Regions from separate parts of the Acetanaerobacterium sp. MSJ-12 genome, predicted to be linked through region 2. Evidence: predicted binding sites of a transcription regulator. Region 2 holds the regulator's gene; each other region holds the start of a gene.
The links. The regulator HrcA, encoded in region 2, represses chaperone genes, less so after heat shock. The targets are predictions, from matches to a motif close to TGTTAGCACTCNNNNNNNNNGAGTGCTAACA.
Positions count from the first base shown of each region.

Region 1 (10,233 bases), on a different contig from region 2:
TTCGCAACGCCATCAAAATTGCCTGGATGCCCGCCAACTATGAGCAGACCAGCGCCCGCTTTCCCCACTTGGTGAAGGCCAACGGGACCATTCCGACAAATGCCCAATTTTTGGATGCGTTTGTCGTCCGGCTGCGAGAGCGCCACTGACAGGGCGCAGATGGACAGGTTCAAAAAACAGCAGAAAAGCATCTCTTTTTAAAGAGGCTTAATACCCACAAGGGGCTGCGGAGGGAGTTGTCTCTCTCCACAGCCCCTTGTATTTGCTTTCAAGCAAATACTCGTTTCAGGTTATAAAATCACGTCTGCCAACAGAGAATCTTTCGACAAAAAGTGCGTCGAGGAGCAATTAACAAAAAGTTTACAATCAAGCCATTTCCCGCTTTTCGCTCATTTTGGTTTCGTCACATATCGACATGAGACGACATATCCGGCCGACCTATATCGAAGTTGGCGCCCTTCTAACCGTGATAGATTGCGCGTGGAGAGTCTCCAAGCGACAACGGAAGAAGGGAGGGCGTGACTGTGAGCTGGTTGGAAGCGTTCCTGGACTGGATCAAGTGGTGGCACTAATAGTCGGTGCGAGTGGGGGAAAAGGGGATGAATCAATCCCCTTTTTCTCATAAGTTTTCGCTATGATAGGCATGATGATGCCCCTATATAATTTTGAAAGAGGAGAAAGAAATCATGCTGAAATTCATTCTAGCGATTAAATTTGTCACCATTTTCGCACAGACAAACTTGCTGTACTACGAACTAGAAAAGATACCTATAACCAGGCGCAGGAAAATTATTGAAACTATCTTCGTTTCTCTATTATCAACAGCGGCAGTAGCTTTAATTGGCGATTTCACATTATCACCTTTGGTGGGGTTAGCCTTTGTAGCAATCATCAGTATTTATCATTCTCGAACAAAGCATCAGACAGTTATTACATCGATATTTTGCATTTTAAGTTTATATGCTATTTCTACTGTTATCAGTGCTCTCGCAAGTGATGCAATAATGCTTAGCTTATTTTTCATCCAATCGGGATATAACAAAGAATTTATAGCTATTTGCGCGATTGTTCTTAGACTTATTGCATTTGGTGTAGTTCTAAAATTTTCTTTTCCGAAGTCTACCAATAGAACTACTGCAAAGCACTTTTCAAAACGTTTTAACCTAATTTCTTCGGGAATTTGTATTACTTTATTTTCGATGATTGCTATTGTAAAAATTGACCACAGTATTTTAGCCGAGTATGCAGAGGTTATTATTGTTGGCTACTCTGCTCTTGTTGTGATAATTGCAGCAATTAGAATGACTGAAGTTAGAGAAAACGAAATCAACAAGGAGCTAGAGCGCCGCGAAGCTGTGCACAGAGACCATCAAGAAAAGGAGATTCTCCCGGCCATCAGTGTCAGCTTTGTCAAAATGAGGATGGCGCTCAGCGAGTACGACACCGAACTCGCCGAGAGCTTTGCGCCCGATGAGACCGAGATATTGCAGCTGGCCGGCGAGCGGGCCGAAGAGATCCGCGACAGGCTCATCAACGGCTATGTGCCACCGGAAACCGGCAGCTCAACCCTCAACAACACCCTGCAAACGCATGCGGCAATGGCTGCCAAAGACCACGTCTTTTATCGGGTCGTCGTCTTTACGACAGTCGAGCCCCTGCTGCGGTTTATGAAGTTGCGCGAGGTGGTCCGCCTGGTGGGCGACCTCTCGAGAAATGCCATCCGCGCGGCTGCCGCTGCCGCCAACGGTCACGGCGCGGTAGAGGTCTACCTCGGTCTCAACGAGTATGGGGACTATGAAATCTGCATCTACGACAACGGCCCGGATTTTCCGCCGCACATCCTGGCGGCCCTGGGAGAGTACGGCAACACCACCAAGGGCAAAGACCATGGATTTGGTCTGGCGGATACGCTCAAGCTCCTTGACGACTACGGCGGTGACTTCCGCGTGGAAAAGTTGGAGGGCGACCCGGAGTTCACCAAGTGCGTTCGGGTCACCCTTCCGAAAAAGCGTTTTCAGAAAAAGAGCAGGGGTGGAGCGGTTCTGGCGATCAAGTAGACGCGTCTTGCCACCCGGGCGCATCTTGGCCCAACGGCCCGCCCTTCGGCGAAGACCGGGCGGCCAATGACAACCAGGGGGAAGGGGATAGACACCCCGCCCCACAAAAACAAAGAGGAAGTGCAAGCGATATGAAGATCTACACGGTAAACCAGACGGAAATTTGTATAGAGGGCATCACCCGCGCCACCTACGGCCTGACAGGACAGACAGTGGAGATCCGCGATATTTCCCTCGAGCGTCAAAAGGTCGAGGCGTTGGCCGAACAGTGCAACCGCCTGGATGTAAGCGAATGCCACCTGCGCGACATCGTGGAGGACTTCTATGGTTTGCCCCTCTAGTAAAGGGGCTTTTTTTATTGGAAAACGCGCCAAAAGGGCGTGAAAAGGAGAGAGTTCCCCACTTTGTCCCCCCACCGCGCGGCCCCGCGGCGGGGGAGAGGAGCGCAGGCCCGCCTGTTTTTCCATTTCTGTCGGGGCTGTTCGACCTGTGAAAAGCGAAGACCCGGGGGAGGCGCGTATGCCCTCTACCGGGTCTTTCTTTTCCCCTGCGGCAGCTGTTTGCGCGCCTGCGCCATCCCCTTTTCCCGCGCCCGCCGGCGTGGCCTGTCCCTCTCTTTTCCCGCCCCTTGTCACCGCGTGCGCCCTGCTTTTTGCTGTCCGTTTTCCCGCGGGGGGAGAGGGGGGGGGATGCCGGTGTCCCCACCCGCTGGCAAGCGTCAAGGGGCGACGTTTTGCGCCGTGTGAAAGGCGAGGGGAAAAGCCGCCCCTGTTCGGACAGGGAAAAGAGGGGGGAGCACACCGTCCATATTCTGCCCTGTTTCCCCCCACAAAAAAACCGGGAGAGGCGCGCAACGGCCCTCCCGGCCCCGTATTTCCCCCACTGGAGCTGTTTGTGCGCCTGTGCCCTCTCCCTCTTTTCTCCCTGTCCATTCCCACTGTGAGGGAAAAAAGGAGTGTGGCAGCAGCGCCCCGCCCACGCCGCCCAAAGTCAGCATTCCCACTGTGAGGGGAGAAAAAGGAGTGTGTGGGGGGCGGCCCAAGGGATCGCTGGCCTTCCGATTTGTTTGCCTTTGCCCTGCCTGGAGCCGCCCTCTTTTGACAGCTGGCGCAGAAGAGGAAAACTGGCCCTGTTCGCTTCTCCTGTTTGCCCCCCTTTTTTTCCATCCAGTCCCCTACAAGGGGGGGGGGATGGGTGGAAAAGGGCGCGGATGAAACGCCCTCGGCAAGGCGGCCTGCTTTGCCGGAAGGGGGCGAAATTGCATTATGAGCGGCAGGGAGAGAACGAGTGCCTGTTCGGGCGGAGATGGGGACAGAGGAAGAGAACGATAGAGAGTATCCGGCCGCAAAGGCCCTCGGCAAGGCGGCCTGCTTCCGGCCCGCTCTCGCTCCTCCTCTTCGCGCGTGCAGTGGGCGGGGGAAAAGCCGACCCCCGCTCGGTCGGGGGAGAAGAGGCAGCTGTGCTGGCGCCGGGCGCTCGGCGGAAAAAGCCCCCCTGCCCGAACGGGGGAAGAGGGGTCTGCTCTCCCTGCCCGAACGGGGGAGGGGGGCCTGCTCCCCCTGCCTAAAAAAGAGGCCCGGAAAGGGGGAATCCCCCCTCCCGGGCCTCTTGCTCTCTCTATCGCACGAACCAGCGGTTGCCGCAGTTTTGGCAGACCGCCTCGGTGTGCACTGTATTTTTGACTTTTTGGTTGGTCACCGCGGGGATGATGAGGATCAGTCCAAAGGTGCAGATGGCCAGCAAAATCCAGAAAAACCAGCCGATGCACCCCCGGTTCTTGATGGTGGTGTGGTTGACGGCTTGCACGGTGACGCGCTCGCTCCCACAGCGGGGACAGTACACGATGGCTCCCTCCTTCTTCATCGTCCTCCCGGCGGCCCTGCGCCCTCGACCGGGTGCCTTCACACTAGCACAGCGCCGGAGAAAATGCAAGGGCGGCGGCCGCGTTTTGCCCCCTCCGCGAAAATGTTCACAATTTGTACATTGATTTGCCGGCGGTTGTGCGCTATCCTGTTTTTAGCACTCGTGTGCAAGGAGTGCTAATTTTGCGAGAGGTGATTGAGACCATGGCAAAAAAACAGTTTAAGGCCGAGTCCAAACGGCTCCTCGACTTGATGATCCACTCCATCTACTCCAACCGGGAAATCTTTCTGCGGGAGCTCGTCTCCAACGCGTCCGACGCGATCGACAAGCTGTGCTACCGCAGCCTGACCGACGAGGGGGTCGGCCTCTCCCGGGGGGATTTTGAGATCCGCATCACCCCCGACAGGGAGGGGCGCACCCTCACCGTGTCCGACAACGGCGTCGGCATGGACAAAAAGTCCCTGGAGGAAAACCTGGGCACCATCGCCCGCAGCGGCTCGCTGCAGTTCAAGCAGGACATCGCGGGGCAGGAGGGGGCCGACGACACCGACATCATCGGCCAGTTCGGCGTGGGCTTCTACTCGGCCTTTATCGTCAGCGACAAGGTCACCGTCATCTCCCGCGCCTACGGCGAGGAGACCGGCTACAAGTGGCAGTCCTCCGGCGCCGACGGCTACACCATTGTCGAGTGTGAGCGCTCCGCCCCCGGCACCGACGTCATCATGCACCTGAAGCCCGACACCGAGGACGAGCAGTTCGGCGAGTTTTTGGAGGAGTACCGCCTGCGCCAGCTGGTGAAAAAGTACTCCGACTACATCCGCTGGCCCATCAAGATGCTCTGCCACAAGACCCGCCCGGTGGAAAAGCCCGAGGGGGAGGAGGCCGACGACCAGGCCCCGGCCTACGAGAGCTACGAGGAGGACGAGACCCTCAACAGCATGGTCCCCATCTGGCACAAGCCCAAGGGCGAGGTCGGCGAGGAGGACTACGCCAACTTCTACAAGGAGAAGTTCGGCGACTACCAGGACCCGCTCAAGAGCATCCGCGTCAGCGCCGAGGGGCTGACCGCCTCCTACGAGGCGCTGCTCTTTATCCCCGCCCGCACCCCCTACAACTACTATTCGGCCGACTATGAGAAGGGGCTGCAACTCTATTCCAGCGGGGTGCTCATCATGGAGAAGTGCGCCGACTTGCTGCCCGAGCACTTCCGCTTTGTGCAGGGGGTGGTGGACAGCCAGGACATCTCGCTGAACATTTCCCGGGAAATGCTGCAACAGGACCGCCAGGTGCGCACCATTGCCCAGAGCTTGGAGAAGAAGATCAAGCGGGAGCTGTCCAAGCTGATGGAGGAGGACCGGGAGAAGTACGAGGCCTTCTTCGCCCAGTTCGGCCTGCAACTCAAATACGGGGTGGTGGGCGAGTACGGCGCCCACAAGGACCTGCTGGCCGACCTGCTGCTGTTCTACTCCTCCACCGAGGGCAAGCCGGTCACCCTCAAAGAGTACGTCTCCCGGATGAAGGAGGGGCAGGAGCACATCTACTACGCCTGCGCCGACTCGGTGGAGAAGGCCGCCAACCTGCCCCAGACCGAGTATGTGCGGAACAAGGGGTGGGAGGTGCTCTACCTCACCGACGAGGTGGACGAGTTTGTGATGCAGATCCTCCACGAGCAGGACGGGCACGAGCTCAAGAGCGTCAGCGACGCCGACACCGTCAGCGAGGAGGAGAAGAAGGCCGCCGAGGAGGAGACCAAGGCCCACGGCGAGCTTCTGGACTTCCTCAAAGAGGCGCTCAAGGACAAGGTCAGCGACGTGCGCATCTCCCCCAAACTGGGCAGCCACCCGGTGAGCCTCACCAGCGAGGGCGGCGTCACCCTGGAGATGGAGAAGTACTTCGCCCAGATGAAGATGGACGAGGCGCCCAAGGCCCAGCGGGTGCTGGAGCTGGGGGCCAGCCACCCCGTCTTCGCCAAGTTGGAGGCGGCCTACAAGGGCGACCGGGAGCGCGCCGAAAAGCTGGCGCTGCTGCTCTACGAGCAGGCCTCCCTGATTGCCGGGTTCCCGGTGGAAAACCCCACCGCCTACACCGATTTGGTCTGCGAACTGCTGTAACTTATAATAGAAGAGAGCCGATTGGCCGGACAGCGCCCACAGGGCCTGCCCGGCCAATTGCTTTCCCGCCGCCTTTGTGTTACCATGGGCCAAAAGAGAAGGGGGCGGGGCCTGTGAAGCGGGGCGGTTGTGTCGTGCATTGTGTGCTCTTGCGGGGAGATCGTGTGCTCCACCCCACAAGGACAGCCCGCAAGGGGGCCCGCAGAGAGGGGGGAGAGGGATGATGGCCGATCATTTTCCCCAGGCGGCCCGAGAGGTGATGGAGGACCGCTTTGGGCGGGACACCGTCCTCTCCCTGGCGACGGTGGGGGAGGGGGGCCCCGCGGTGCGGCTGGTCAACGCCTATTACGAGGACGGGGCCTTTTATGTGATTACCCACGCCCTCTCCGGCAAGGTGCGCCAAATCGAGAGAGACCCCGCCGTTGCCGTCTGCGGCCAGTGGTTCACCGCCCGCGGCAGGGGGGAAAACCTGGGCTGGCTGGGCGGGGGGGAGAATGCGGCGCTGGCCGCCCGGCTGCGCCGTGTCTTTGCGGACTGGTACCAAAACGGGCACCTGGACGAGGGCGACCCCAACAGCTGTATCCTGTGCATCCGGCTGGACAGCGGGGTGCTGATGAGCCATGGGACCCGCTACGACATTGATTTTGCGGCCGCTCGGGCGGCCAAAGAGAGGGGATCGGAGAGATGAAGCGCACAATGATGCAGGTGTATGTCAAGGGGAGCGACGAGGCCGTGCCCTTTTACCAGCGGGCCTTTGATGCGGAGCTGATCAGCAGCTATCAAAACGGGGACGGCACCTATTACCACTCGGAACTGGCCTTTGAGGGCCAGGTGTTGGCGGTGGCGGAGCGCAATTCCGCCTATGCCATTGCGGGGGAGGAGGCCGTCACCGGCAATGTGATGCAGTTTTGCCTCGACTACGGCGAGGGCGGGGAGGAGCGGGTCACAAGGGCCTACAACACCCTGCGGGAGGGGGCGACCCTCCTCATCCCCCTGGGGCCCTGCGAGTACAGCCCCCTGATGGCCGACCTCATCGACCGCTACGGCGTTCGCTGGTGCCTGTTTGTGTAAGAGAAGCCCCCTGCAAAAGAGAGAGCGGGCGGGGACCGAAACTGCATTCGGTCCCCGCCCGCTCTCCTGCGGTGTTGCCCTATCTTCTGCGGCTCCCCATGCCGACGGCGCCCAACACGGTGACGCCGATGCCGCACAGGGCGGTGCAGATGCCCAGCACAAAGGCCACCACTGAAAGTCCCTTTCTCATTCTTTTTCACCCCCTTGACCGGCCGCCCGACGGGGGGCCAGGTTGTACTGATAAAAGGTGTCGAAAGCCCCCATCAAGGGGCCGGAACGGCGGTCGTCGCGGCGCAGGTACCGGTGGGCCAACACCCCCACAAAGAGCAGGGTGCCGACCATGCAGACGATCATGTCCTGCATGGTGTCGCCCACCCCGGTGCTGAGAACAAGCTGCGGGTCGGAGCCGTCGATGCAGCTGACGGTGTACTCGCCGATCTCCCACAGGCCCGCCACCGCCATGCTCACTGCGAAGACGAAGAGACAGCACAGCGGCCCGTCCTTTCGGTCGATTTCCCGCCCGGGCTTGAAAAAGTAGAAGCAGCAGAGGGCGAGAAAGGCGACGAACACCCCCGACAGGGTGTGCATGGCCTTGTCGTAGTAGGGGATGTTGTAGTGGGTGATGGTGATGCCGATGGTGTGGGCCAAAAAGATGAACAGGTAGACCCAGAAGTTGAGCTGGTGGCAGGTCTTGAGCCGGAAGATGCGAAAGACGAGGGTGGGCAGCAGGAGCAGTGGCAGCCCCAGCAGCGACTTTTGAAAGAGGTAGCTGTCCCCGTCGCGCAGCAGGTAGGTAAAGGCAAACCCCAGGTGCAGCGCCACGATCGCCGCCACAAAGATGCGGTTGACGAGGGCAAAGGTCTGTTCGCGCTTGCGCAAAAAATCCCAACCTTTTCGTGTGAGTTTTGGCCGCCGGACGGCGGCATTTCCCATTCAGTATAGCAGGGAACGGGGGAAAATCCACTGGGATTTTGTAAATTTTCCCGGCTGGGGAGGATGGGAAGGGGCAGAGTGCCTCGAAGGCACTGCGGGACGCGCGGTCTGGAAAAAGGGGTCGGGGCGGATCGATGGGGGCGGCAAACGCATCCGACCTCGATTGTGCAGTCCCCGAGAAAAAGGGCGGGGGGACCTGCCGGTCCGCCCCGCCCGATTGGCTTATCTATCTAGTCGCCAAAGCTGATGCCCAGGGCCCTGGCGGCGGAAATCTCCTCGCAGTCCACCGGCACGGTCTTGAGCTTGCCGGCCACCTCGCTTAGGGGGACCGGCACCACCTTGCCGTCTTGCAGCCCCACCATGTTGCCGTACTTCTTTTCAATAATCAGTCGGCCCGCCGCCGCGCCAAAGCGGGTCGAGAGCACCTTGTCGTAGGCGCAGGGGCTGCCGCCGCGCTGGAAGTGGCCGGGGATGGTGACCCGGATCTCCTGCCCGGTGCGCTCTTCCAGCTCCCGCGCCAGCCGGTAGGAGACGGAGGGGTCACTCATCTGGGCGCGGGCGGCCTTGAACTCCTTTTTCGAGAGCTTGGCCTCCTCCTTGGAGAGGGCGCCCTCGGCCACCGCGAGGATGGAAAAGCGCTTGCCCGCCTGGTTGCGCCGCTCGATGACCTTGGCGATCTTGTCCACGCTGTAGGGGATCTCGGGCAGCAAGATGACGTCGGCCCCGCCGGCGATCCCCGCATAGAGGGTCAGCCAGCCCACCTTGTGGCCCATGACCTCGACGATGAAGACCCGCCCGTGGGAGGTGGCGGTGGTGTGGATGCAGTCGAGCACGTTGGTGGCGATCTCCATGGCGCTGTGAAAGCCAAAGGTCATCTCGGTGCCCCAGAGGTCGTTGTCGATGGTCTTGGGCAGGGTGACCACGTTGAGCCCCTCCTCCGAGAGGAGGTTGGCGCTCTTGTGGGTGCCGTTGCCGCCCAGGATGACCAGGCAATCCAGCTTCATCTTCTTGTAGGTCTCTTTCATGCGGGCGACCTTGTCCACGTCGTTCTCCACCACCCGCATCCGCTTGAAGGGCTGGCGGGAGGTGCCGAGGATGGTGCCCCCCTGTACCAGGATGCCCGAGAAGTCGGAGGGTTTCATCAGGTGGTAGTCGCCCTCGATCAGGCCGCGGTAGCCGTCGCGGATGCCGTAGATCTCCACCTCTTTGCCGTACTCCTCGTACAGGGTCTTGGCGACCCCGCGCAGGGCGGCGTTGAGCCCCTGGCAATCCCCGCCAGAGGTGAGCATGCCGATTCGTTTCACGTTCCTTGCCCCTTTCCGTCCGCCCGGCTCTCCCGGCCCGCCGGGCGCAGTTTACTGTGAATCCAGTATAGGGCAATTTTTCCCAAAAGGCAACGAAAATACCCGGTTGCGGCCAATCAAAGGGGGGCTTTGTCGCCGTTTCCCACAGGGGCGGGGCGCGGCGGGGGAGAGACGCGTCATTTTTCTTGCTTGTCTGCCAAAAATATGGTATAACCAGTGTTCAGATGGTGCGCGCAGGCGCGGCAAGGGGGAGAGCACATGCAGTTGACCGAGGGGGAGATGCCCCAGTTCACAGAGCTGCTGCTGGAGATATCCGGCGGCCTGTTGGCCTACGGGGCCGAGGTCTACCGGGTGGAGGAGTCGCTTCAGTACATCGGCGCGGCCTACGGCCTGGCGGGGGCCGATGTGTTTGCCATCCCCTCCCACGTCATCCTCACCCTGCGGCTGGCGGACGGCAGCGCCCACACCCAGAGCAAGCGGATCTTTGACCGGGCCACCGACCTGGACAAGGTGGACCGGCTGAACGCCCTCTGCCGCCGCATCTGCCGCGACCGGCCCGGTTGCGCCGAGATCCGGCGGGAGCTGGACGAGCTGCGCGCCCGCCCCACCTACCCCCTGCTCTGGCAGGTGGCGGGCTACGGAGTGGCGGCCTGCGCCTTCGCCCTCTTCTTCGGCGGCTCGCCCTGGGACGCGGCCTGCGCCTTCTTTGTGGGTGCGCCGCTGAAGCTCTTGAGCGAGGGGATGCGGCGGCTGCGGGGCAACGCCTTTTTCAGCAACCTGGTCTGCGCCCTCTTCGGGGCCGCCTCGGCCCACCTGCTGGCCCTGGCCTTCCCCGCCCTGCACCCGGACGCCATCATCATCGGGATGCTGATGACCCTGGTGCCGGGGATCGTG
Region 1 is NZ_JAHLPK010000005.1:80,679-90,911, forward strand. It holds gene KQI11_RS07155 (sporulation initiation factor Spo0A C-terminal domain-containing protein) at 1-149, shown strand, start outside; gene KQI11_RS07160 (ATP-binding protein) at 687-2,057, shown strand; gene KQI11_RS07165 (DUF6514 family protein) at 2,189-2,398, shown strand; gene KQI11_RS07170 (LITAF-like zinc ribbon domain-containing protein) at 3,675-3,920, opposite strand; gene htpG (molecular chaperone HtpG) at 4,124-6,031, shown strand; gene KQI11_RS07180 (pyridoxamine 5'-phosphate oxidase family protein) at 6,252-6,719, shown strand; gene KQI11_RS07185 (VOC family protein) at 6,716-7,102, shown strand; gene KQI11_RS07190 (DUF2238 domain-containing protein) at 7,289-7,981, opposite strand; gene KQI11_RS07195 (6-phosphofructokinase) at 8,266-9,339, opposite strand; gene KQI11_RS07200 (threonine/serine exporter family protein) at 9,598-10,233, shown strand, end outside.
Region 1: htpG (molecular chaperone HtpG) is a predicted target of HrcA. The motif match lies at 4,072-4,102, and genes of this name have one in related genera.

Region 2 (10,233 bases):
TGGAGGTGGGCTACCTGCGGGCCACCCAGATGGAGAAGTGCGACCGGCTGCGCGCCGGGGAGGTGGGCTATCTCACCGCCAGCATCAAAAATGTGCAGGACACCCAGGTGGGCGACACCGTCACCACCGCCGAGAACGGGGCAGCCGAACCCCTGCACGGCTACCGCCAGGTGCAGCCGATGGTCTTTTCCGGCCTCTACCCGGCCGACGGGGCCAAGTACAACGACCTGCGCGACGCGCTGGAAAAGCTCAAGCTCAACGACGCCTCCCTCTCCTTTGAGGCGGAGACCTCGGCCGCCCTGGGCTTTGGCTTTCGCTGCGGCTTTTTGGGCCTTTTGCACATGGAGGTCATTCAGGAGCGGCTGGAGCGGGAGTTCAATATGGATCTGGTCACCACCGCCCCCAGCGTGGTCTACAAGGTGGAGCTGACCGACGGCACCGCCAAGGTCATCGACAACCCCATGGACTACCCCGACCCGGCCACCATCGCCCAGGCTTACGAGCCCTTCGTCAACGCCAGCATCTTCTCCCCCTCGGAGTACGTGGGCAACATCATGGAGCTATGCCAGGAGAAGCGGGGCGTCTTTAAGAACATGGAGTACGTGGACGAAAACCGGGTGGACATCCGCTATGAGCTCCCCCTCAACGAGATCATCTACGACTTCTTCGACACCCTCAAGTCCCGCACCCGGGGCTACGCGTCGCTGGACTACGAGCTGTCGGGCTACCAGCCCTCCAAGCTGGTCAAGTTGGACATCCTCTTAAACGGCGAGGTGGTGGACGCCCTCTCCTTTATCGTCCACACCGACAAGGCCTATGCCCGCGCCCGGCGGATGACCGAGAAGCTCAAGGAGCACATCCCCCGCCAGATGTTCGAGGTGCCCATCCAGGCGGCGGTGGGGGGGAAGATCATCGCCCGGGAGACAGTGCGGGCCCTGCGCAAGGACGTGCTCGCCAAGTGCTACGGCGGCGACATCACCCGCAAGAAAAAGCTGCTGGAAAAGCAGAAAGAGGGCAAGAAGAGGATGCGCCAGCTGGGCAGTGTCGAGGTCCCGCAGGAGGCCTTTATGGCGGTGCTCAAGCTCGACAGCGACTCCTAAAACGCCGTCTGGTCTGCCCTGGGCCCCGCACAGGATGCTTGTGCGGGGCCCAGGCAGTAAGGGGAGAAACGAGATGAAGATGCCCACTGCCATCCCCGAGGGGATGCTGGCCCCCTGCGGGATGAACTGCCTGATCTGCTATAAGCACTGCCTCTCCCCCCAGCCCTGCGGGGGCTGCCGGGAGGGCGGGGAAGGGATGCCCGCCCACTGCCGCCGCTGCACCATCCGGGCCTGCGCCGAAGGGCGGGGGCTGCGCCTCTGCGCGGCCTGTCCCCTATTTCCCTGCCGGCAGGTGAAGCGGCTGGATCGGAGCTATCGCGCCCGCTACCGGGTCTCTTTGATTGAAAACAGCCGGACGGCGGCAGAGGAGGGGATGGCCGCCCTGCTGCAAGAGGAGGCGCGCCGCTGGCGGTGCCCCGGGTGCGGCGGGGTCGTCTCCCTGCACGACAGGGTCTGCAGCGACTGCGGGGCGGAGAAGAGATGAGAGAGGCGAGAGGGGGAGCGAGGATGGAGGACCGGCCGCTGGGGGTGTACCTGCACATCCCCTTTTGCAGGCGAAAGTGCAACTACTGCGCCTTCTACTCGGCCCCTGACGGGGAGGCCGCATGGGAGGAGTACACCGACGCCCTCTGCCGCCACATCTCCCTCTGGGGGGAGAGGCTGGGCCGGCGGGCGGTGGACACCGTCTACTTCGGCGGCGGCACCCCCAGCCTGCTCTGGCAGCAGTTGCCGCGGGTGTTGGCAGAGCTGGGGCGCTGTTTCCAGCTGGACGCCGGGGCGGAGATCTCCCTGGAGGCAAACCCCGGCACGGTGGGGCGGGAGGAGCTGCGAGCCCTGCGCCAAGCGGGGTTCAACCGCCTCTCCCTGGGGGTGCAGTCGGCGGTGGAGGGGGAGCTGCGGGCCCTGGGGCGGCTGCACACCGCCGCCGAGGCCATGGCCTGTGTAGAGGCCGCCCGGGAGGCGGGGTTTGCCAACCTCTCGCTGGATTTTATGCTGGGCCTGCCCGGCCAGAGCGAGGAGAGTCTGGAAGGGATGGAGGACTTTGTCCGCCGGGCGGCGCCCCAGCACCTCTCGGCCTACATCTTAAAGGTGGAGGCCGGCACCCCCTTTGGGGAGATGGGGGAGGCGCTGCGGCTGCCCGACGACGACACCGCCGCCGACCTGTACGAGAGCTGTGTGGCCCGCCTCTCCGCCCTGGGCTACGGCCAGTACGAGGTGTCGAATTTTGCCCTGCCCGGCTTTGCCTGCCGCCACAACGAGAAGTACTGGAGCCTGGAGGAATACCTTGGCATCGGCCCGGCGGCCCACTCCCTGTTGGGGGGCGCCCGCTTTTTCTACCCGGCCGACCGGGCGGCCTTTGTGGGCGGGGGGCTGGAGCAGCTCCAGCGGGAGGGAACGCCCGACTGGGAGGAGTACGCCATGCTGCGGCTGCGCACCGCCGCCGGGCTGGACACCGGCTGCGCGGGGCTGCCGGACGGGCTGTTGGAGCGGGCCCGCCCCTTTGAAAAGCCAGGGCTGCTGCACATCGACGGCCCGGTCATCCAGCTGACACCCAAGGGGTTTCTGGTCTCCACCCCCCTTATCGCTGAAATTTTGTACGGCTGAAAAGAGCGGCCCGGCCAGTTGGCCGGGCCGCTCTTGCGGCGCGATGGAGGAGGGGTCAGCCCTCCTCCTCGCTGGTGGTGTGAAATTGGACGGCGACCCCGGCAATTGCCAGGGCGACCCCTGCCAACAGCCCCCAGAGGGGATTTTTCAGCCCCAACAGGGGGAGGAGGCCCGCCCCCGCGCAGAGCCCGCCGCCGATGCCGGTGGAGAGGATGAGGGCGGGCCGCAGCAGTTTGAGGGAGAGGGCCCCCGCCAACAGCCCGGCGGCACAGCCGGCCAGGGCCCCGGCCCAGGGGATGGGGATCAGGGCGTAGATGCCGACAAAGGCGGTCAGAAAGCAGAGCAGAAATACCCCGCCCCGGTAGACGCGGTAGGCCAGCAGGGCCCCGACCACCCCCAGCAGCAGGATGGGGAGGAGCAGGAGCCACCCCTCGATGGAGAGGAGGGAGGCGAGCCAGCCCCCCAGGGCCGCGCCCAGGACAAAGCCCGCCAGGGAAATCCAGAACTTGCTCAGCTTGAAGCCCAGAAAACAGTCGGCCAGGGCCAGCAAAACGGTAAAAATCGTCGGCCAGAGGGCCGCCGAGGCAGAAAAATCAGGCATCACAGGTGCTCCTTTCTAAAGGGCGGCCTCCCACTCGGCGGGGCGAAAGCCCACCAGCACCCGGTCCCCCAAAAGCAGCAGCGGGCGCTTGATGAGCATGCCGTTTTGGGCCAACAGGGCGTACTGCTCCTCCTCGCTCATCCCGGGCAGACGGTCCTTGATGTGCTCGTTTTTGTAGACCAAACCGCTGGTGTTGAAAAACCGCTTCAGGGGCAGGCCGCTGCGGGCGTGCCAATCGGCCAGTTCGGCCGCGGTGGGGGTCTCCTCCACGATGTGGCGGGTCTCGCAGGCCACGCCGTGCTCGTCGAGCCAGGCCTTGGCCTTTTGACAGGTGGAACATTTGGGGTACCAGATCAGCAGTGCGTTCATTGACAAATTGCCTCCCATCCGCCCCGGCGACAGGCCGGGGCGCCGTTTGTATTTGGTAAAAAAGAACCGGTGCGCGACTCTCCCCTTCCGGCGCGCTGCAGCAGCGGGGCAGATGTCGCCTCGCCGCAGGCAGAGGACCAAGGGCGGGGGAATGGGACAGGGGTCGTCTGCGCCGGCCGGGCCGCCGCGGTATCGCAACCGCCCCACGGCCGACATTGCCACAGGCGCAGCGGCATTTGGCCGTGGGGCAGAGGGCATCTGTACATCTGCCGGGCCGCCCCGACATCGTGACTGCGCGGCGGCATTTGGCCGTGGGACAGAGGGTATCCGCACATCTGGCGGGCCGCCCTGGCATCACAACTGCCCTGCGGCTGCCATACCGCCGGCGTCGCGGGCGCAGTGGCATTTGGCCAGGGGGCGGGGAGCATTTGCGCCTCTGCCGGGCCATCCTCGGCAGCACAGCCGCCTTGTGGCCATTATACCACAGCGGCGGCCGAGGGGGGAGGGGGGATCACCGCTCCTCTCCCGTGAGCCCCAGGAGATAGTCGGCGCTGACGCCGTAGTAGCGGCAGAGGGCGATGACGTGGCGCACCGGCATCTCGTTGGCCCCCCGCTCATAGCGGGCGTACATGGTCTGCGAGGTGCCCAGTACGGCGGCGATCTCCGCCTGGGTCTTGTCGTGATCCTCCCGCAGATCCCGCAGCCGCTGCTGGTAGGGCACCATGGTGAGTCGTCCCCTCTCGTTTGGTGTTGAACTGGCAGCATTTTAGCATAGTAAAAATATTTACTATTGACTTTAGTACATATATTTACTAGAATGGGTAGAAAAGGCGGTGATATTCGTGAAAGAGGAGAGAAGGGACGAGAATCTGGCGGCCAAGATCGTGCGCAACTTCGCCTATCTCGACGCGGTCTGGAGCTTTCTCCTGGCCGTTGCCGACGGGGCCAGCCTCTCATCGGGCGGCCCGCCGGTGCCCTTCACCGCCCGCTTCGCCGTCTTTTTGGACAGTTTCTGCGGCGCCCTGGTGGGGGTCTTCCTCCTCTATGCGGTGGCCGAAGGGGTGCAGATCCTGCACGACATCCGCCGCGCCCAGCACCCCATCTCCCCCGAAGGCCGCCCCGGTGGGGACGGCCCGGGCAGGGGAGGCGCCTCCCCGCCTCTCTAACATCCCCCGCCGCGCAGGCGGAGCGCACCCCTTGAGAGGGGGGCCCCAGTGGCCCCTCTTTTTTTGTGCAGAAATGCCCCCTTAGAGGGGGGCGCCGGGAAAACTGTTGCCAATATGTAAATATTTATTTCAGTTCTTGACTTTTATTGACTTTGGGGGTAGACTGTATGTGTTGGCAGTCGAGAGGTTCGACTGCTAAACGCAAAAACGGCGCTGCTTCGGCATTTGTCCCCCCTAAACGGGTGCCGCGGCCGCCGGAAAGGGGGCGGGACGATGTTGACGCCGAGACAGGGATTTGTGCTTCAGGCCATCTGCGACCTCTACTCCGAGACCGGGGAGCCGGTCTCCAGCGGGGCCATCGCCAAGTTGGCGGGCGACGCCTTTTCCAGCGCCACCATCCGCAGCGAGATGGCCCGGCTAGAGGCCCTCGGCTGTGTCAAACAGCCCCACACCTCTGCTGGGCGCATCCCCACCGCCCAGGGCTACCGCTACTACATCAATCACCTGATGCTGCGGCGGGAGCTGCCGGTGGAGAAACAGCGGGAGATCGCCCGCTTCCTCCGCCAGGGGGTCAGGGATCCGGACATCCTCCTGACCCGGGCCAGTTCCCTTCTGGCCTACATGACAAACTACGCCGTCCTCGCCACCTCCCCCCAGCTCTCCGACCTGTCGATGGAAAAGTTGGAGGTGGTGGCCCTCACCCCCCAGACGCTGGCGCTGGTGGCCCTCACCAACACCGGGTTGGTGCTCAACCAGGTCTGCCAGCTGGGGCTGCCGGCGGGGGAGCGGCAGCTGGAGAAGCTCTCGGGCTTCTGCCGCAAAAACCTCCTCCACCGGCCGCTGCACGAGGTGGCGCTGCTGCGGGACGACTTCCTGCAGCGGGAACTGGGGGGCGACTACCTCTGTCTGGCCCCCGCAGTGCAGCTCATCTGCCGGATGTGCGCCGAGCTCTGCCGGGCCAAGGTGCACCTGGAGGGGCAGTCGAACCTCCTGCGCTACGCCGCGCCGGAGCACGGCTACAACGCCTTTCTCGAGCTGCTCAAGGAGACCGACACCCTGCTGCGGGCCGCCCCCAAAGAGGGGGGGAACGTGGCGGTGCTGCTGGGCGACGACCTGGACCAGGAGCTGGCGGGCACCACCTTGGTGAGTACCGGCTACCTCTTCGGGGACGAGCACACCGGCGTGCTGGGGATCATCGGCCCCCGGCACCTGGACTACACCAGGATCATTCCCCACCTGGCCTATTTTACCGACCTGCTGGGCAGGATCTTAAATGGAACCGACGGGGACGGGTGAGGGGTCTCCCCCTCCCGACCCAATAACAATAGAGAGGAGCTTGCAGGTGGAACCGGAAAAGAAGACGGCCCAGACCGAAGCTGAACAGACCGCCCCGGCGGAGGAGAAGGCCCCCGCCGCCCCCGAAAAAGAGGAGAAGGCGGCTGAGAAAAAGTCCAAAAAGCCCAAGAAGAACAAAGAGGTAGAGGCCCTGGAGGAGCAGCTGGCCGGCTGCCGCCAGGAGAACAGCGACCTAAACGACCGGCTGCTGCGCCTGCGCGCCGAGTACGACAACTTCCGCAAGCGCTCCACCAAGGAGAAGGAGGGGATGTTCACCGACGGGGTGGCCTCCGCCCTCTCCCAGATGGTGGTGGTGCTGGACAATCTCGAGCGGGCGGTGGACGCCTGCCAGGAGGACAGCGACCTCAAGACCGGGGTGGAGATGACCCTCAAACAGTTCCGCGAGGTGCTGGAGAAGATGGGTGTCTCGGAAATCAACCCGGTGGGCGAGTCCTTTGACGCCCAGCTGCACAACGCGGTGATGCACGTGGAGGACGAGACCCTGGGCGAGAGCCAGGTGGTGGAGGTCTTCCAAAAGGGCTATCTGCTGGGGGAGCGGGTCATCCGCTACGCCATGGTCAAGGTGGCCAACTAGACGAAATATCCCGGGGCGGGCAGCCGCCCCTCACAACCATACAGTACAGATCGACGGATTGAAATAGGAGGAAACGACAATGGGAAAAATCATCGGCATTGACTTGGGTACAACCAACTCTTGCGTGGCGGTCATGGAGGGCGGCGAGCCGGTCGTCATCGCCAACGCCGAAGGCGCCCGCACCACCCCCTCGGTGGTGGCCTTCACCAAAGACGGCGAGCGGATGGTGGGCCAGGTGGCCAAGCGCCAGGCCATCACCAACCCCGAGCGCACCGTGATGAGCGTCAAGCGCCACATGGGCAGCGACTACCACGTGGCCATCGACGGCAAGAACTACACCCCCCAGGAGATCTCGGCCATGATCCTGCAGAAGCTGAAAGCCGACGCGGAGGCCTACCTGGGCACTACCGTCACCGAGGCGGTCATCACCGTGCCCGCCTACTTCACCGACGCCCAGCGCCAGGCCACCAAGGACGCCGGCCGCATCGCCGGACTGGACGTGAAGCGGATCATCAACGAGCCCACCGCGGCCGCCCTCTCCTACGGGGTGGACAAGGAGGACGACCAGAAGGTCATGGTCTACGACCTGGGCGGCGGCACCTTCGACGTCTCCATCATCGAGATGGGCGACGGGGTGCAGGAGGTGCTGGCCACCGCCGGCAACAACAAGCTGGGCGGCGACGACTTCGACGACCGGATCATCGGCTACCTGGTCAGCGAGTTCAAGAAGGACAGCGGCATCGACCTCTCCTCGGACAAAATGGCCATGCAGCGCCTCAAAGAGGCCGCCGAGAAGGCCAAGATCGAGCTGTCGGGCATGGCCCAGGCCAGCATCAACCTGCCCTTCATCACCGCTGATGCCACCGGCCCCAAACACCTGGATATGACCCTCACCCGCGCCAAGTTCAACGAGCTGACCGCCGACTTGGTGGAGGCCACCATGGCCCCGGTCCGCCAGGCCCTCAAGGACTCCGGCCTCTCCGCCAGCGAACTGCACAAGGTGCTGATGGTGGGCGGCTCCTCCCGGATCCCCGCCGTGCAGGAAGCGGTCAAGAACTTCATCGGCAAAGACCCCTTCAAGGGCATCAACCCCGACGAGTGCGTGGCCATCGGCGCCGCCATCCAGGGCGGCGTGCTCGGCGGCGACGTGGAGGGCATCCTCCTGCTGGACGTCACCCCCCTCTCCCTGGGCATTGAGACCATGGGCGGCGTCTCCACCAAGATCATCGAGAGAAACACCACCATCCCCACCAAGAAATCCCAGATCTTCTCCACTGCGGCCGACAACCAGACCTCGGTCGAGGTCCACGTGCTGCAGGGCGAGCGGGAGATGGCGGCCGACAACAAGACCCTGGGCCGCTTCCACCTGGACGGCATCGCCCCCGCCCCCAGAGGGGTGCCCCAGATCGAGGTCACCTTTGACATCGACGCCAACGGCATCGTCCACGTCTACGCCAAGGACCTGGGCACCGGCAAAGAGCAGAACATCACCATCACCTCCTCCACCAACATGTCCAAGGACGACATCGACAAGGCCGTGAAGGACGCCGAGGCCTTTGCCGAGCAGGACAAGAAGCGCCGCGAGGAGATCGACGTGAAAAACAGCGCCGACCAGATGGTCTACCAGACCGAAAAGAGCATGGCCGACCTGGGCGACAAGCTGCAGAGCGAGGAGAAATCCGCCCTGGAGGAGAAGCTCACCGCCCTCAAGAGTGCCATCTCCGGCGGCAACGTGGACGAGATGAAGCAGAAGACCGAAGAGCTGCAGAAGAAGTTCTACGAGGTCTCCGAGCGCGTCTACAAAGAGGCCGCCGCCCAGCAGCAGGCCGCCGGCGCGGATGCCGGCGCTGCCGGCGCCCAGTCCGCCCCCGGCGACGACGGGGTGGTCGACGCCGACTTCACCGAGGTGGACGACGACAAGAAATAAGTTGCTGCGCCCCAAAGCAGCGAGTCACAGGCCGACGAGCAGAGCAGTCGGCCTGTTTGGCGGCAGGGGTGCGGTGGACGCTGCGCCGGGTCTGTGCTATACTGGTACGGCAAAAGCGCCCCCTTCCCCCGCTACTTTAAAAAGGAAACAGGTGGTATCCATTGGCAGATAAACGCGATTACTACGAGGTCTTGGGCGTCTCCAAGAGCGCCAGCGACGACGAGCTGAAAAAGGCCTACCGCAAGCTGGCGAAAAAATATCACCCCGATCTCAACCCCGGCGACAAGGAGGCCGAGGCCCACTTCAAAGAGGTCAACGAGGCCTACGAGGTGCTCAGCGACTCTGCCAAGCGGCAGCGGTACGACCAGTTCGGCCATGCCGGGGTGGACCCCAACTACGGCGCCGGCGGCGCTGGCGGGGCCTACAGCGGCGGGTTCGGCGGGTTTGACGACCTGGGCGACATCTTCGAGAGCTTTTTCGGGGGCGGATTCGGCGGCGGTCGCGGTCGCCGGCAGAACCCCAACGCCCCCCGCCGGGGCGGGGACAGCCACATCAACGTGGTGCTGGACTTCTTCGAGGCCGCCCACGGCTGCACCAAGACCGTCGAGGTGCAGAAACAGGAAGCCTGTGACGAGTGCGGCGGCACCGGTGCGGCCAAGGGAACCACCCCCAAGACCTGCCCCGACTGCGGCGGCACCGGCCAGGTGACGGTGGGCCAGCGCACCCCCTTTGGGGTCATCCAGTCCACCCGGCCCTGCTCCCGCTGCGGCGGCACCGGCCAGATCATCGAGAACCCCTGCTCCAAGTGCCACGGGAGCGGCCGCAAGACCGTCACCCGCAAGGTGGAGGTGAAGATCCCCGCCGGCATCGACGACGACCAGACCATTGCCATGCGGGGCTACGGGGACGCCGGGTACAACGGCGGTCCCAGCGGCGACGTGATCGTGGTGGTCTCGGTCCGCCCCGACCCCCTGTTTGAGCGGCGGGGATTCGATGTCTGGTGCGACGTGCCCATCAGCTACTACACTGCCGTCATGGGCGGCGAGGTGGTGGTCCCCACGGTGCACGGCAAGGTCAAGTACCAGATCCCCGAGGGCACCCAGCCCGGCACCACCTTTCGCCTCAAGGGCAAGGGCATCCAGTACCTCAATGGGCGCGGCAAGGGCGACCAGTACGTCAAGGTCACCATCGAGGTGCCCAAGCGCCTCAACCGCGAGCAGAAGCGGGAGCTGGAGGAGTTCGAGCAATCCCTCTCCATCGAGCAAAACTACGAAAAGCAAAAGAGCTTTCTCGAGCGCATCAAAGACCTCTGGAAGTAGAGGTCTCTGCACAGGGCCCCGGCCATTTGGCCGGGGCCCTACTTTTTTGTCACCCTTCTCCCCGGGCGGCGCGGGCGGTGGGTGTGCCCCCCGGGCTTTCCTGCTCCCTTTCACCTTCGCGATTTGCCTTGCCCCCGCCCCATTTTGTCCCGCATGATGTGGCAGCCCGATGGGCGAAGGGGGGAGGAGATGGCCAAAGGAGGACAGGTCTTTCGA
Region 2 is NZ_JAHLPK010000002.1:63,912-74,144, forward strand. It holds gene lepA (translation elongation factor 4) at 1-1,100, shown strand, start outside; gene KQI11_RS02345 (DUF3795 domain-containing protein) at 1,174-1,584, shown strand; gene hemW (radical SAM family heme chaperone HemW) at 1,608-2,705, shown strand; gene KQI11_RS02355 (hypothetical protein) at 2,761-3,306, opposite strand; gene KQI11_RS02360 (arsenate reductase family protein) at 3,322-3,675, opposite strand; gene KQI11_RS02365 (helix-turn-helix domain-containing protein) at 4,187-4,399, opposite strand; gene KQI11_RS02370 (hypothetical protein) at 4,518-4,841, shown strand; gene hrcA (heat-inducible transcriptional repressor HrcA) at 5,115-6,137, shown strand; gene grpE (nucleotide exchange factor GrpE) at 6,115-6,771, shown strand; gene dnaK (molecular chaperone DnaK) at 6,851-8,698, shown strand; gene dnaJ (molecular chaperone DnaJ) at 8,860-10,017, shown strand.

Region 3 (10,233 bases), on a different contig from region 2:
AGACCGAGATCTTGCAGCTGGGGGCCGACCCGGTGCGCGACTGCATCGGCTGTGGCGGCTGCCGGAAGATGGAGCGCCGCTGTGTCTTTGACAGCGACGTGGTCAACCGGCTCATCGAAAAGGCCGAGGGGGCCGACGGCTTTGTCTTTGGCACCCCGGTCTACTACGCCCACCCCAGCGGGCGGATCCTTTCGGTGCTGGACCGGGCCTTTTACGCCGGCAGCGCCGCCTTCGCCTACAAGCCGGGGGCGGCCGTGGCCTCGGCCCGCCGGGCGGGGACCACCGCCTCGCTGGACGCGCTCAACAAGTATTTCACCATCGCCAAGATGCCGGTGGTCTCCTCCCAGTACTGGAACATGGTGCACGGCAACACCCCGGAGGAGGTCCGCCAGGACCTGGAGGGGCTGCAGATCATGCGCACCCTGGGCCGGAACATGGCCTGGCTGCTGCGCTGCATCGAGGCGGGGAAGGCCGCGGGCGTCAACCCGCCGGCCCCCGAAGCGCCGCTGCGCACCAACTTCATCCGCTAGGTACTAAACCGGCGAGAAGGCACACCCGAGAGGGTGTGCCTTCTTTTTTGTGCGCAGGGCGGCCTAGGCGTCGGCAAAGATGCGGCGGGAGAGGAGGGAGAGCCCGGCGGAGAGGATGGCCGCCGCCAGGAGGATGACCCCGCCCCCGGCGGGGAACTGCTCGAAGAGGGCGCCGTAGATGGCCTGCCCCAGGGGCTGGGCGCACATGGAGAGGGCGATCATCAGGGCGATGACCTTGCCCACCAGCTGGGGCGGGGTCTCCAGTTGAACGGCGGCCATCATCTGCACGCTGAAGACGGTGGCCAGGGCCATGATGAAGAAGCTGAAGGCGGTGATGAGCCAGAAGCCGGCGGCGGGGGAGAGACCCAGCAACAGCGGCAGGGCCAGCCCCCCGGCAAAGGCGCTGCAGAGGAGGAGCAGCCGGGGGGAGTGGCGCAGGGTGAGGCGGCTGCCCGCCGCGGCGACAAAGAGCCCGCCGCAGAGCCCGCCCAGGGCCCCGATGCCCTGAAAGAGCCCCAGCATCCGGTCGCTCATCCCCAGGGTGTCCACCACGACCACCGGCAGGCCCACCGTCATCACCGAGGTCATCACCAGGTTGATGGCGGCCACCAGCAGGATGACCTTGGCCAGAAGAGGCTTTTCCCGGCGGATGTAGCGGGTGCTGTCGCGCAGATCGGCGCGGACGATCGACAGGGCCCCCGGCCCCTTTTCCCGGGGGGCGAAGGGGATGCGGATAAAGAGCTCCATCACCGCCGAGGCAAAAAAGCAGGCGGCGCTGATCTCCAGGATGGGGAAGATGCCGAAGGCGCCGAAGAGCATTCCCCCCACGATGGGGCCCAGCAGCCCCGAGAGGGAGGAGATCTGGTTGATGACCGCCCCGCCCCGCAGGACTTGCTCCCCCTCCACCAGGGCGGGGATGCTGGCCTGCACGGCGGGCTGGTAGGTGCCGCTGATGCCGTAGAGGAGCATCAGCGCCACCAGGACGAGGGGGACCAGGGGCAGCCGCCCCAGCCCCAGGTAGACCGAGACCACCAGCAGGGCGGTGAAAAAGTCCAGCGCCACCATGATGTTGCGCTTGTTGACCCGGTCGGCCAGCACCCCGCCGAGAAAGGAGAGGGCGATCATCGGCAGGAAGGAGCAGGCGCTCACCAGCCCGAAGAGGGCCGCCGAACCGGTTTGGCGCAGCAGGTAGAGGGGGAGGGCGAAGCGGAGGATGGCGTTGCCGAAGAGGGAGACGATCTGGCCGATCGCCACCAGGGTGAAATCGTGGCGGAAGAGTTTGGCTTTGGTCGTGGTGTTCATGGATACCTCCTGATTTGTAAATATAGATACCGACCGACGGTATGTATATTGTCAAAAAAGAGCTGCTCCGCAGGGGGAGCAGTTTTTTGACAGGTCGGCGGGGGAACGAGGGGACAGGGCGGGCACTAGGGGCGGTCCTCTTCGCCGGAGAGGTGCCGGGCGGTGTGGCGAAAGAAGGTCGCCTCCATCTCGTCGTCGATGATGTCCAATCCCACCCCCTCAAAGAGGCGGCGGAGCACCTGGGCGCGGTTTTGCATCTCCTCCCCGGTGGCGGGGACGAAAAAGGGGTTGGCCCAGAGGTTGAGCAGCAGCGAGATGGCCTGGGCCAGCTCTTTGGGGTGGATGGCCCGGGGCAGCGAGCCATCGCGCAGCCCCTCCTCGATGACCGGCTGCACGTAGTGGGGGGCCACAGTGGAGATGACCTCGTCGAACTGGGTGCGCAGAAAGCGGGGGTCGAGCACCGTCTGCGCCACCATCGAGACAAAGTCGTGGTCGTTCTGGTTTTGGCAGGCCGTCTCGAGCATGGCCTTGAGCTTTTCCCGGCCGTTTCGCCCCGGGTCGTCGCGGATGGCGGCGTAGAGGGCGGTGTTTTCCTCCCCCAGCTGGCGGCAGACGGCGTCAAAGATGTCCTCTTTGGAGCCAAAGTGGTGGTAGATGGCCCCCTTGGAGAGCCCGCCCAGCTGGTCGACGATGTCCTGGATCGAGGTGTTTTCATACCCCTTTTGGGCAAACAGCCGCCGGGCCACCGCGAGGATCTTCTCCACTGTCTCCTCCGGGTGCTTGTTCCTCGCCATCCCTCTCACCTCACATACATACCGTTGGTATCTATCCTACAGCAGATGCCCCGCCCCGTCAAGGGGGCGGGACTGCTTTTTGCAATTTTGTCGCAGCCACCCCCCGCCGGCGGCCGCTGTGCGCCACAGTCCAGGAGCGGGGTCAACTGGTGGCGAAGGCCCCTCAGAGCTTTGCCTTCGACCGAGGCCCAAGGGGCTCGGCTGCCTGCGCGCCCGGCCAAGGGCAGCTGCAAAATGGCAGTCCTGACCTCCGGTGAAGGCGGGAGGGCAACCTCCGATCCTTTGGGTCCCTGTCCCCAGCCGGGGGTGGGCTGTCGGCGCGTCGCCACCGCCTCCATGGCGGTGTGGTCCGGCGGCTGGCGCTTTGGCGTGCCCATCGTGTGCCGGGCCCCGACAAGCAGGGCTCAATCAGTGGCAGAGATTCTCCCGATGAGCGTCCCCCACTGTCTTGCCGTATGTCGAGTTCCAGCGAGGAGGACCCGTTTGGTGACAGAGGCCCTTTCGATGAGCGCCCTTCGCCGCCCCACCGCGCGCTGGGGCCTGTCGAGCAGGGCCCGCCTAGTAGCAAAATCCCTCCAGGCGAGCGTTCACCTGCCGCCCCACCGCGCGCCGGATCCCGTCAAGCAAGGCCTGTCTATTGATAGAGGTCCTCCCGATGAGCGTCCCCCACCATCCTGCCCTATGCCGAGTTCCAGCGAGCAGGATCCGCCTTAGTAGCAGAACCCCTCTAGGTGAGCGTCTCGCCACCGCCCCGCCCTGTGCCGGACCCCAGCGAGCAGGGCTCGACCAGTGGTAGAGGTCCTCCTGGTGAGCGTCCCTCTGCTGCCTCGCCGTGTGCTGGGCCCCCGTCAAGCAGGGCCCGCCTGGTGGCGGGGGCCCCCAGCAACCTCCCTCTTGGCGTGCGGCCAAAGCCGGCAGGGGGACAGGCGACGCGGCCCGCCTGCTGCCCCCCCTTCCGCCGTCGGAGGGGCGCTTGTCGGGGAGTGCCGAGCGCGGCACCCCAATTTCTCCCCCTTTTCCGCGCTACAGGCCGGCTCATCCCGATACAGGGGGACAGGCCTGGAGCGGACGAGCATATTCCCCGCCCCGGGCTGCATAGAGTGGAGAGAAGGGACAAGTCCCGTCCCCAAAAATGCAGGAATGTTCACAGGGAGGAATGCGACATGACTTCTATGGCGCCATCGCTCTACTACCGCCGGGGGCTCAACCCGATCCAGGTGGAGCAGGCCCGCCAGCGATACGGCTCCAACGCCCTCACCCAGGGGGAGCGCAGCGGGTTTTTCAAGCAGTTCCTGGCCAGCTTCGGCGACCCCATCATCAAGGTGCTGCTCTGCGCGCTGGCCATCAACATCGTCTTTTTGTTCCGCGACTTCGACTGGTTCGAGACGGTGGGGATCGCGGTGGCCATCTTTTTGGCCACCTTTGTCTCCACCCTCAGCGAGTACGGCAGCGAGTCGGCCTTCATCAAGCTGCAACAGGACGCGGCCAGCATCCAGTGCCGGGTCCGCCGGGCGGGGATGGCCGCCTCGGTCCCCATCGACGAGGTGGTGGTGGGGGACGTGGTGCTGCTGCAGGCGGGGGAGCGGGTGCCCGCCGACGGGGTGATGGTGGAGGGCAGTCTCCACCTGGACCAGTCCGCCCTCAACGGCGAGAGCGCCGAGGTGGAGAAAAAGCCCGCCGCTGGAGAGGCGGGAAAGGCCGACCTGGCCGCTCCCAACTGGCTCTTTCGGGGGAGCGTGGTCTGCTCGGGCGAGGGGGCCATGGAGGTGCTGGCCGTGGGGGACAAGACCTTCTATGGCGGCATGGCCCGGGAGATGCAGGAGGAAACCCGGGAGAGCCCCCTGCGACTGCGGCTGGGGGGGCTGGCCAAGATCCTCTCCCGGCTGGGCTACTGCGCCGCCGCCCTGGTGGCCGTCGCCGACCTCTTCAACGCCTTCTTCCTCTCCAACCACTTTGACCCGGCGGCCATCTCGGCCCTCTTCGCCCAGCCCTCGCTGGTGCTCGAACACATTCTGCACGCCGTGACCCTGGCCATCACCGTGGTGGTGGTGGCGGTGCCTGAGGGGCTGCCCATGATGATCACAGTGGTCCTCTCCTCCAACATGCGGCGGATGCTCAAAGACCACGTGCTGGTGCGCAAGCTGGTGGGGATCGAGACTTCCGGTAGCCTGAACATCCTCTTCACCGACAAGACCGGCACCCTCACCCGGGGACGGTTGGAGGTGACCCACTTCCTGGCCGGGGACGGCAGGGAGTACAAGACCGCCGCCACCCTGCGGGGGCAAAAGGGGCTATGGCGGCAGGTGGAGGACTGCTGCCGCTACAACAACCAGGCGGTCATCAGCCCCCAGGGCCCGCTGGGGGGCAATGCCACCGACCGGGCGCTGCTGGCCTTCGCCCTGCCCCAGAGCACCAAGGGCGAGGTGCAGGTGGCCCGGCGGGTGCCCTTTGACTCGGCCAACAAATACGCCGCCGTGACGCTGGAGGACGGGCGCACCTTCGTCAAGGGCGCGCCGGAGAAACTGCTGGAGAGCTGCACCAAGTACGTGGACGGGGAGGGGCGGGCCCGGCCCCTGGACTCCCTCAAGCTGCTCAAATTGCGCTGGAAAGAGCTGACCGCCCAGGCGGTGCGGGTGCTGGTGCTCTGCCAGAGCGCCGTCCCGGTGGGGGAGGGCGGCGGTCGCTTTTCCGACCTGACCCTCATCGGATTGGTGGGCATCCGCGACGAGGTGCGCCCCCAGGCCAAGCAAGCGGTGCGCCAGGCCCAGGCGGCGGGGGTGCAGGTGGTGATGATCACCGGCGACAACCGGGACACCGCCGCCGCCATCGCCCGGGACGTAGGCCTTCTGCGGGAGGCCGCCCCCGGCGCCATCCTCGAGAGCGGGGAGTTGGCCGCCATGAGCGACAGCCAGCTCAAAGACGCCCTGCCCGGCATCCGGGTGGTGGCCCGGGCCCTGCCCCAGGACAAGAGCCGCCTGGTCAAGGCCGCCCAGGAGCTGGGGCTGGTGGCGGGGATGACCGGCGACGGCATCAACGACGCCCCGGCCCTGAAAAAGGCCGATGTGGGCTTTGCCATGGGCAGCGGCACCGAGGTGGCCAAAGAGGCCGGAGACATCGTGATTTTGGACGACAACTTCCAGTCCATCACCCGAGCCATCCTCTACGGGCGCACCATCTTCAAGTCCATCCGCAAATTCATCGTCTTTCAGCTGACCATGAACCTCTGCGCCGTGGGGGTCTCGGTCATCGGCCCCTTCATCGGCATCGACACCCCGGTGACGGTGATGCAGATGCTCTGGATCAACATCATCATGGACACCCTGGCCGGGCTGGCCTTTGCCGGCGAGCCCCCGCTGGAAGAGTACATGGAAGAGCCCCCCAAGCGGCGGGACGAACCGGTGCTCACCCGCTCCATGGTCCACCAGATCGTCTGCATGGGGGTGTTCACCGTGAGCCTCTGTGTGGCCTTTTTGAAGGTGGATCTCTTCAAACACCTCTTCCGCATTGAACTGGGGGAGCAGTACTTCATGACCGCCTTCTTCGCCCTCTTCATCTTCACCGGCATCCTCAACAGCTTCAACGCCCGCACCCCGCGGGTCAACCTGTTTGCCAACCTGGGGGGCAACCGGGCTTTCGTGGTCATCATGGCGGCGGTGGCGGGGGTGCAGCTGCTGCTCATCTACTTTGGCGGCAGCCTCTTCCGGGTGGCGGGGCTCACCCTGCGGGAACTGGCGACGGTGCTCCTCATCTCCACCCTGGTGCTGCCGGTGGACCTGCTGCGCAAGACGGCCCTGCGCAAAAAGGGGATCATCCCCGACATTTGAGACAGCTAAAAAACAGCCTTTTTTAAGGCAATGCTCTCTGCGGCGGGCGGCGCGCCGCAGAATCGGAGAAGACAAAATCGCACTCTGTCGCAGAAAATGGCTACAAAACAGTCTCGCGGGAGAAAATTTTTCTCTCGCGGGACTGTTTTTTGTGTCGAAAGGGCAATTTGACGTGCTCAACAGGTATGGAAAGAGGTTCAAGCCCCTAAACTGAAAAGCGGGGAAGTGCTGTTTTACAGCCAAAGTCGGCCCAAAAATGCACATGGAGGGAAAAAACTGGCCTTTAAATTTGTATAAAATGTAAATTCTTTTGACTTTAACTGATTTTCCGGAAATACCCCTTGATTTTTGCGGGAAAGTGATTACAATGATATTTAGCACTCGGGTATATAGACTGCCAATCCAATGTTACAAAACTATAATATAGGAGGAATTCAGTATGACCATCAAACCCTTGGCTGACCGCGTTCTGATTAAACTGCTCGAGGCGGAAGAGAAGACCGCCAGCGGCATCATTCTCCCCGACGCCGCGAAGGAGAAACCCCAGGTGGCCGAAGTGGTGGCCGTGGGCCCCGGCGGCATGGTGGACGGCAACGAGGTCGTCATGACCTTGAAGGTGGGCGACAAGGTGATCGCCAGCAAATACGCCGGCACCGAGGTCAAGGTGGAAGGCGAGGAATTCACCCTGCTGCGGCAAAGCGACATCCTGGCCATCGTCGAGTAAGACCGGCCCAGACCGCCCGCAGACAACCGCTTACACATCACTACAACTGATAAAGGAGTAAGGCAACATGGCAAAAGAGATCAAATTCGGCGAGGAAGCCAGACAGTCCCTGCAGGCCGGCATCGATCAGCTGGCCGACACCGTCAAGGTCACCCTGGGCCCCAAGGGCCGCAACGTGGTGCTGGACAAAAAGTTCGGCTCCCCCCTCATCACCAACGACGGCGTGACCATCGCCAAGGAAATCGAGCTGGACGACCCCTTTGAGAACATGGGCGCACAGCTGGTGAAAGAGGTCGCCACCAAGACCAACGACGCCGCTGGCGACGGCACCACCACCGCCACCGTCCTGGCCCAGGCCCTGGTCCGCGAGGGGATGAAGAACGTGGCCGCCGGCGCCAACCCCATGATCATCCGCAAGGGGATGCAGAAGGCCGTCGACGCCGCGGTGGACTTCATCGTCACCAACGCCAAAGAGGTCAACGGCTCCCAGGACATCGCCCGGGTCGCCTCTGTCTCCGCCGGGGACGAGGCCGTCGGCAAGCTGATTGCCGAGACCATGGAGAAGGTCTCCGCCGACGGGGTCATCACCATCGAGGAGTCCAAGACCGCCGAGACCTACTCCGAAGTGGTCGAGGGCATGCAGTTTGACCGCGGCTACATCTCCCCCTACATGGTCACCGACACCGACAAGATGGAGGCCGTCCTCGACGACCCCTACATCCTGATTACCGACAAGAAGATTTCCAGCATCCAGGACCTGCTGCCCCTGCTGGAGCAGATCGTTCAGGCCGGCAAAAAGCTGCTGATCATCGCCGAGGACATCGAGGGCGAGGCCCTGACCACCATCCTGGTCAACAAGCTGCGCGGCACCTTCAACTGCGTGGCCGTCAAGGCCCCCGGCTTCGGCGACCGCCGCAAGGAGATGCTCCGCGACATCGCCATCCTCACCGGCGGCGAGGTCATCTCCAGCGAGCTGGGCCTGGAGCTCAAAGACACCACCGTCCTGCAGCTGGGCAACGCCAAGCAGGTGAAGGTCACCAAAGAGAACACCATCATCGTCGACGGGGCCGGCGCCAAAGAGGCCATCGACGAGCGCATCGCCCAGATCAAAAACGAGATCGCCGCCTCCACCTCCGACTTTGAGAAGGAGCACATGGAGGAGCGGCTGGGCAAACTGTCCGGCGGCGTGGCCGTCATCAAGGTGGGCGCCGCCACCGAGGTGGAGATGAAAGAGCGCAAGCTGCGCATCGAGGACGCCCTGTCCGCCACCAAGGCCGCTGTGGCCGAGGGCATTGTCGCCGGCGGCGGCACCGCCTACCTCAACGCCGTGGGCGCGGTGGCCAAGGTGGCCGCCAGCTGCACCGGCGACGAGAAGACCGGCGCCAACATCGTCCTGAAGGCCCTGGAAGAGCCGGTTCGCCAGATCGCCGCCAACGCCGGCGTCGAGGGTTCGGTCGTGGTCGACAAGATCAAGCGCTCCCGCAAGATGGGCTACGGCTACGACGCCTACAGCGACCAGTACGTCGAGATGCTGGAGAGCGGCATCGTCGACCCCACCAAGGTGACCCGCAGCGCCCTGCAGAACGCCGCTTCCGTCGCCGCCATGGTCCTGACCACCGAGAGCCTGGTCGCCGACCAGAAAGAGGAGAACCCCGCCGCCGGTATGGCCCAGCCCCCCATGGGCGGGATGATGTAAGCATCCGCGCGAAAAACTCCTTCTGAAAAACAGAGCATCACACGCAAAAGAGCCCCTGCCCGGGAGACCGGGTGGGGGCTCTTTTTTGTGCGCGGAAAAATAATTGGCAGGCAACTTTTTTCCCGTGCTTTCAGCCGCGGCTTTTTTCATGCGCGGGGGGACAGTCAGTGGGCGCAGGCCGGGTGGGTCATATCCAGGCCGAACATGGCCACCGGCGCGTCTAAATCGAAGGCGAAGTGAGCGCCCTCGGCATCCTGCCAGATGTTGAACTCGGCCCCCTTGTAAGGGCGGTCCTTAACGACGGCGCGGTTGGCCCCGCCTGTGGTGTTGATGGCGGCCGCCAGCCGGCCCCTTTTTTCGTGCTTTCAGTTGCAGCTCTTTTTTCCTGCGCGGGGAAAAATCAGCCGACAACTTTTCCCCGTGTTTTCAGCTGTGGCGCTCTTTCATGCGCAGGGGGCCGGTCAGCTAGCGACTTTTTCCTCCTTGCTTTTAATGATGTCTCTTTTTTCATGCGAGAGGGGGCGATCTGCCAGCGACTTTTTTCTCCATACCATCGACTGTGCTTTTTCGTGTGCAGGGAACGATCGGTCGGCAACTTCAACTGCGGCTTTTTTGATGCGCGGAGGGACGGTCAGGGGAGGGGTGAAACGGAGAAGGGGAGGACCGTTTCATTGCCCGACAGGTCGCGCACGGCCAACCGGTATTCGCCGTCGGACACCCTGGCGCGCACCTCTCCGCTGGCGGGGTCGGGCTTTTCCAGGGGCAGGGACTGGCCTTGGCCGCCGGTCAGGCGCAGGCTTTCCCAGTCCACCCCGCTGCCGTCGTCGCGCAGGGTGAGGCGGGCAAAGCTCCCCTCCACCTGCAAGTCCGCAAAATAGGGGGGGATTTGGTCCCCGGCCGGCGCGGCTGGCAAAACCTGCCCGACCAGCAGGACCAAGGCGCTCGACAGGGCGATACAGACAAGGGCTGCCGGCAGGGTCACCCGCCGCCGGGGCGGAGGGGGAAGCCCCGCCTGTCGGGCGCTCTCCCGCGAGGAGCGGGGCAGCGCCCACCGCAGGGCCAGACCGGCGGGGACCAGGGCAAAACTGTCCTTCAAGTAGAGGAGGAGTTTGGCCTTGGCGCTGGCCAGGGCCCGCTTGACGGTGGCCAGAGAACAGTCCAGTTCCTGCGCGATTTGGCGCAGGGGGACTTGCTGGCAGTAAAAGCGGATGACGGCGATCTTCTCCCGCTCGGGCAGCCGCTGTAGGGCCTGTGCCAGGACGATGGAAGTCTCCCGCCGGTCCAGCGCCCCCTCGCCGGGGGCGGCGTCGGGGTGGGAGGAGAGGGCTGCTCCCTCCGCCAGCGGGGCCCGCCGCTCCCGGCG
Region 3 is NZ_JAHLPK010000006.1:197,096-207,328, forward strand. It holds gene KQI11_RS08745 (flavodoxin family protein) at 1-530, shown strand, start outside; gene KQI11_RS08750 (MFS transporter) at 594-1,832, opposite strand; gene KQI11_RS08755 (TetR/AcrR family transcriptional regulator) at 1,958-2,626, opposite strand; gene KQI11_RS08760 (calcium-translocating P-type ATPase, PMCA-type) at 3,790-6,450, shown strand; gene KQI11_RS08765 (co-chaperone GroES) at 6,890-7,174, shown strand; gene groL (chaperonin GroEL) at 7,242-8,870, shown strand; gene KQI11_RS08775 (RNA polymerase sigma factor) at 9,502-10,233, opposite strand, start outside.
Region 3: KQI11_RS08765 (co-chaperone GroES) is a predicted target of HrcA. The motif match lies at 6,823-6,853, and genes of this name have one in related genera.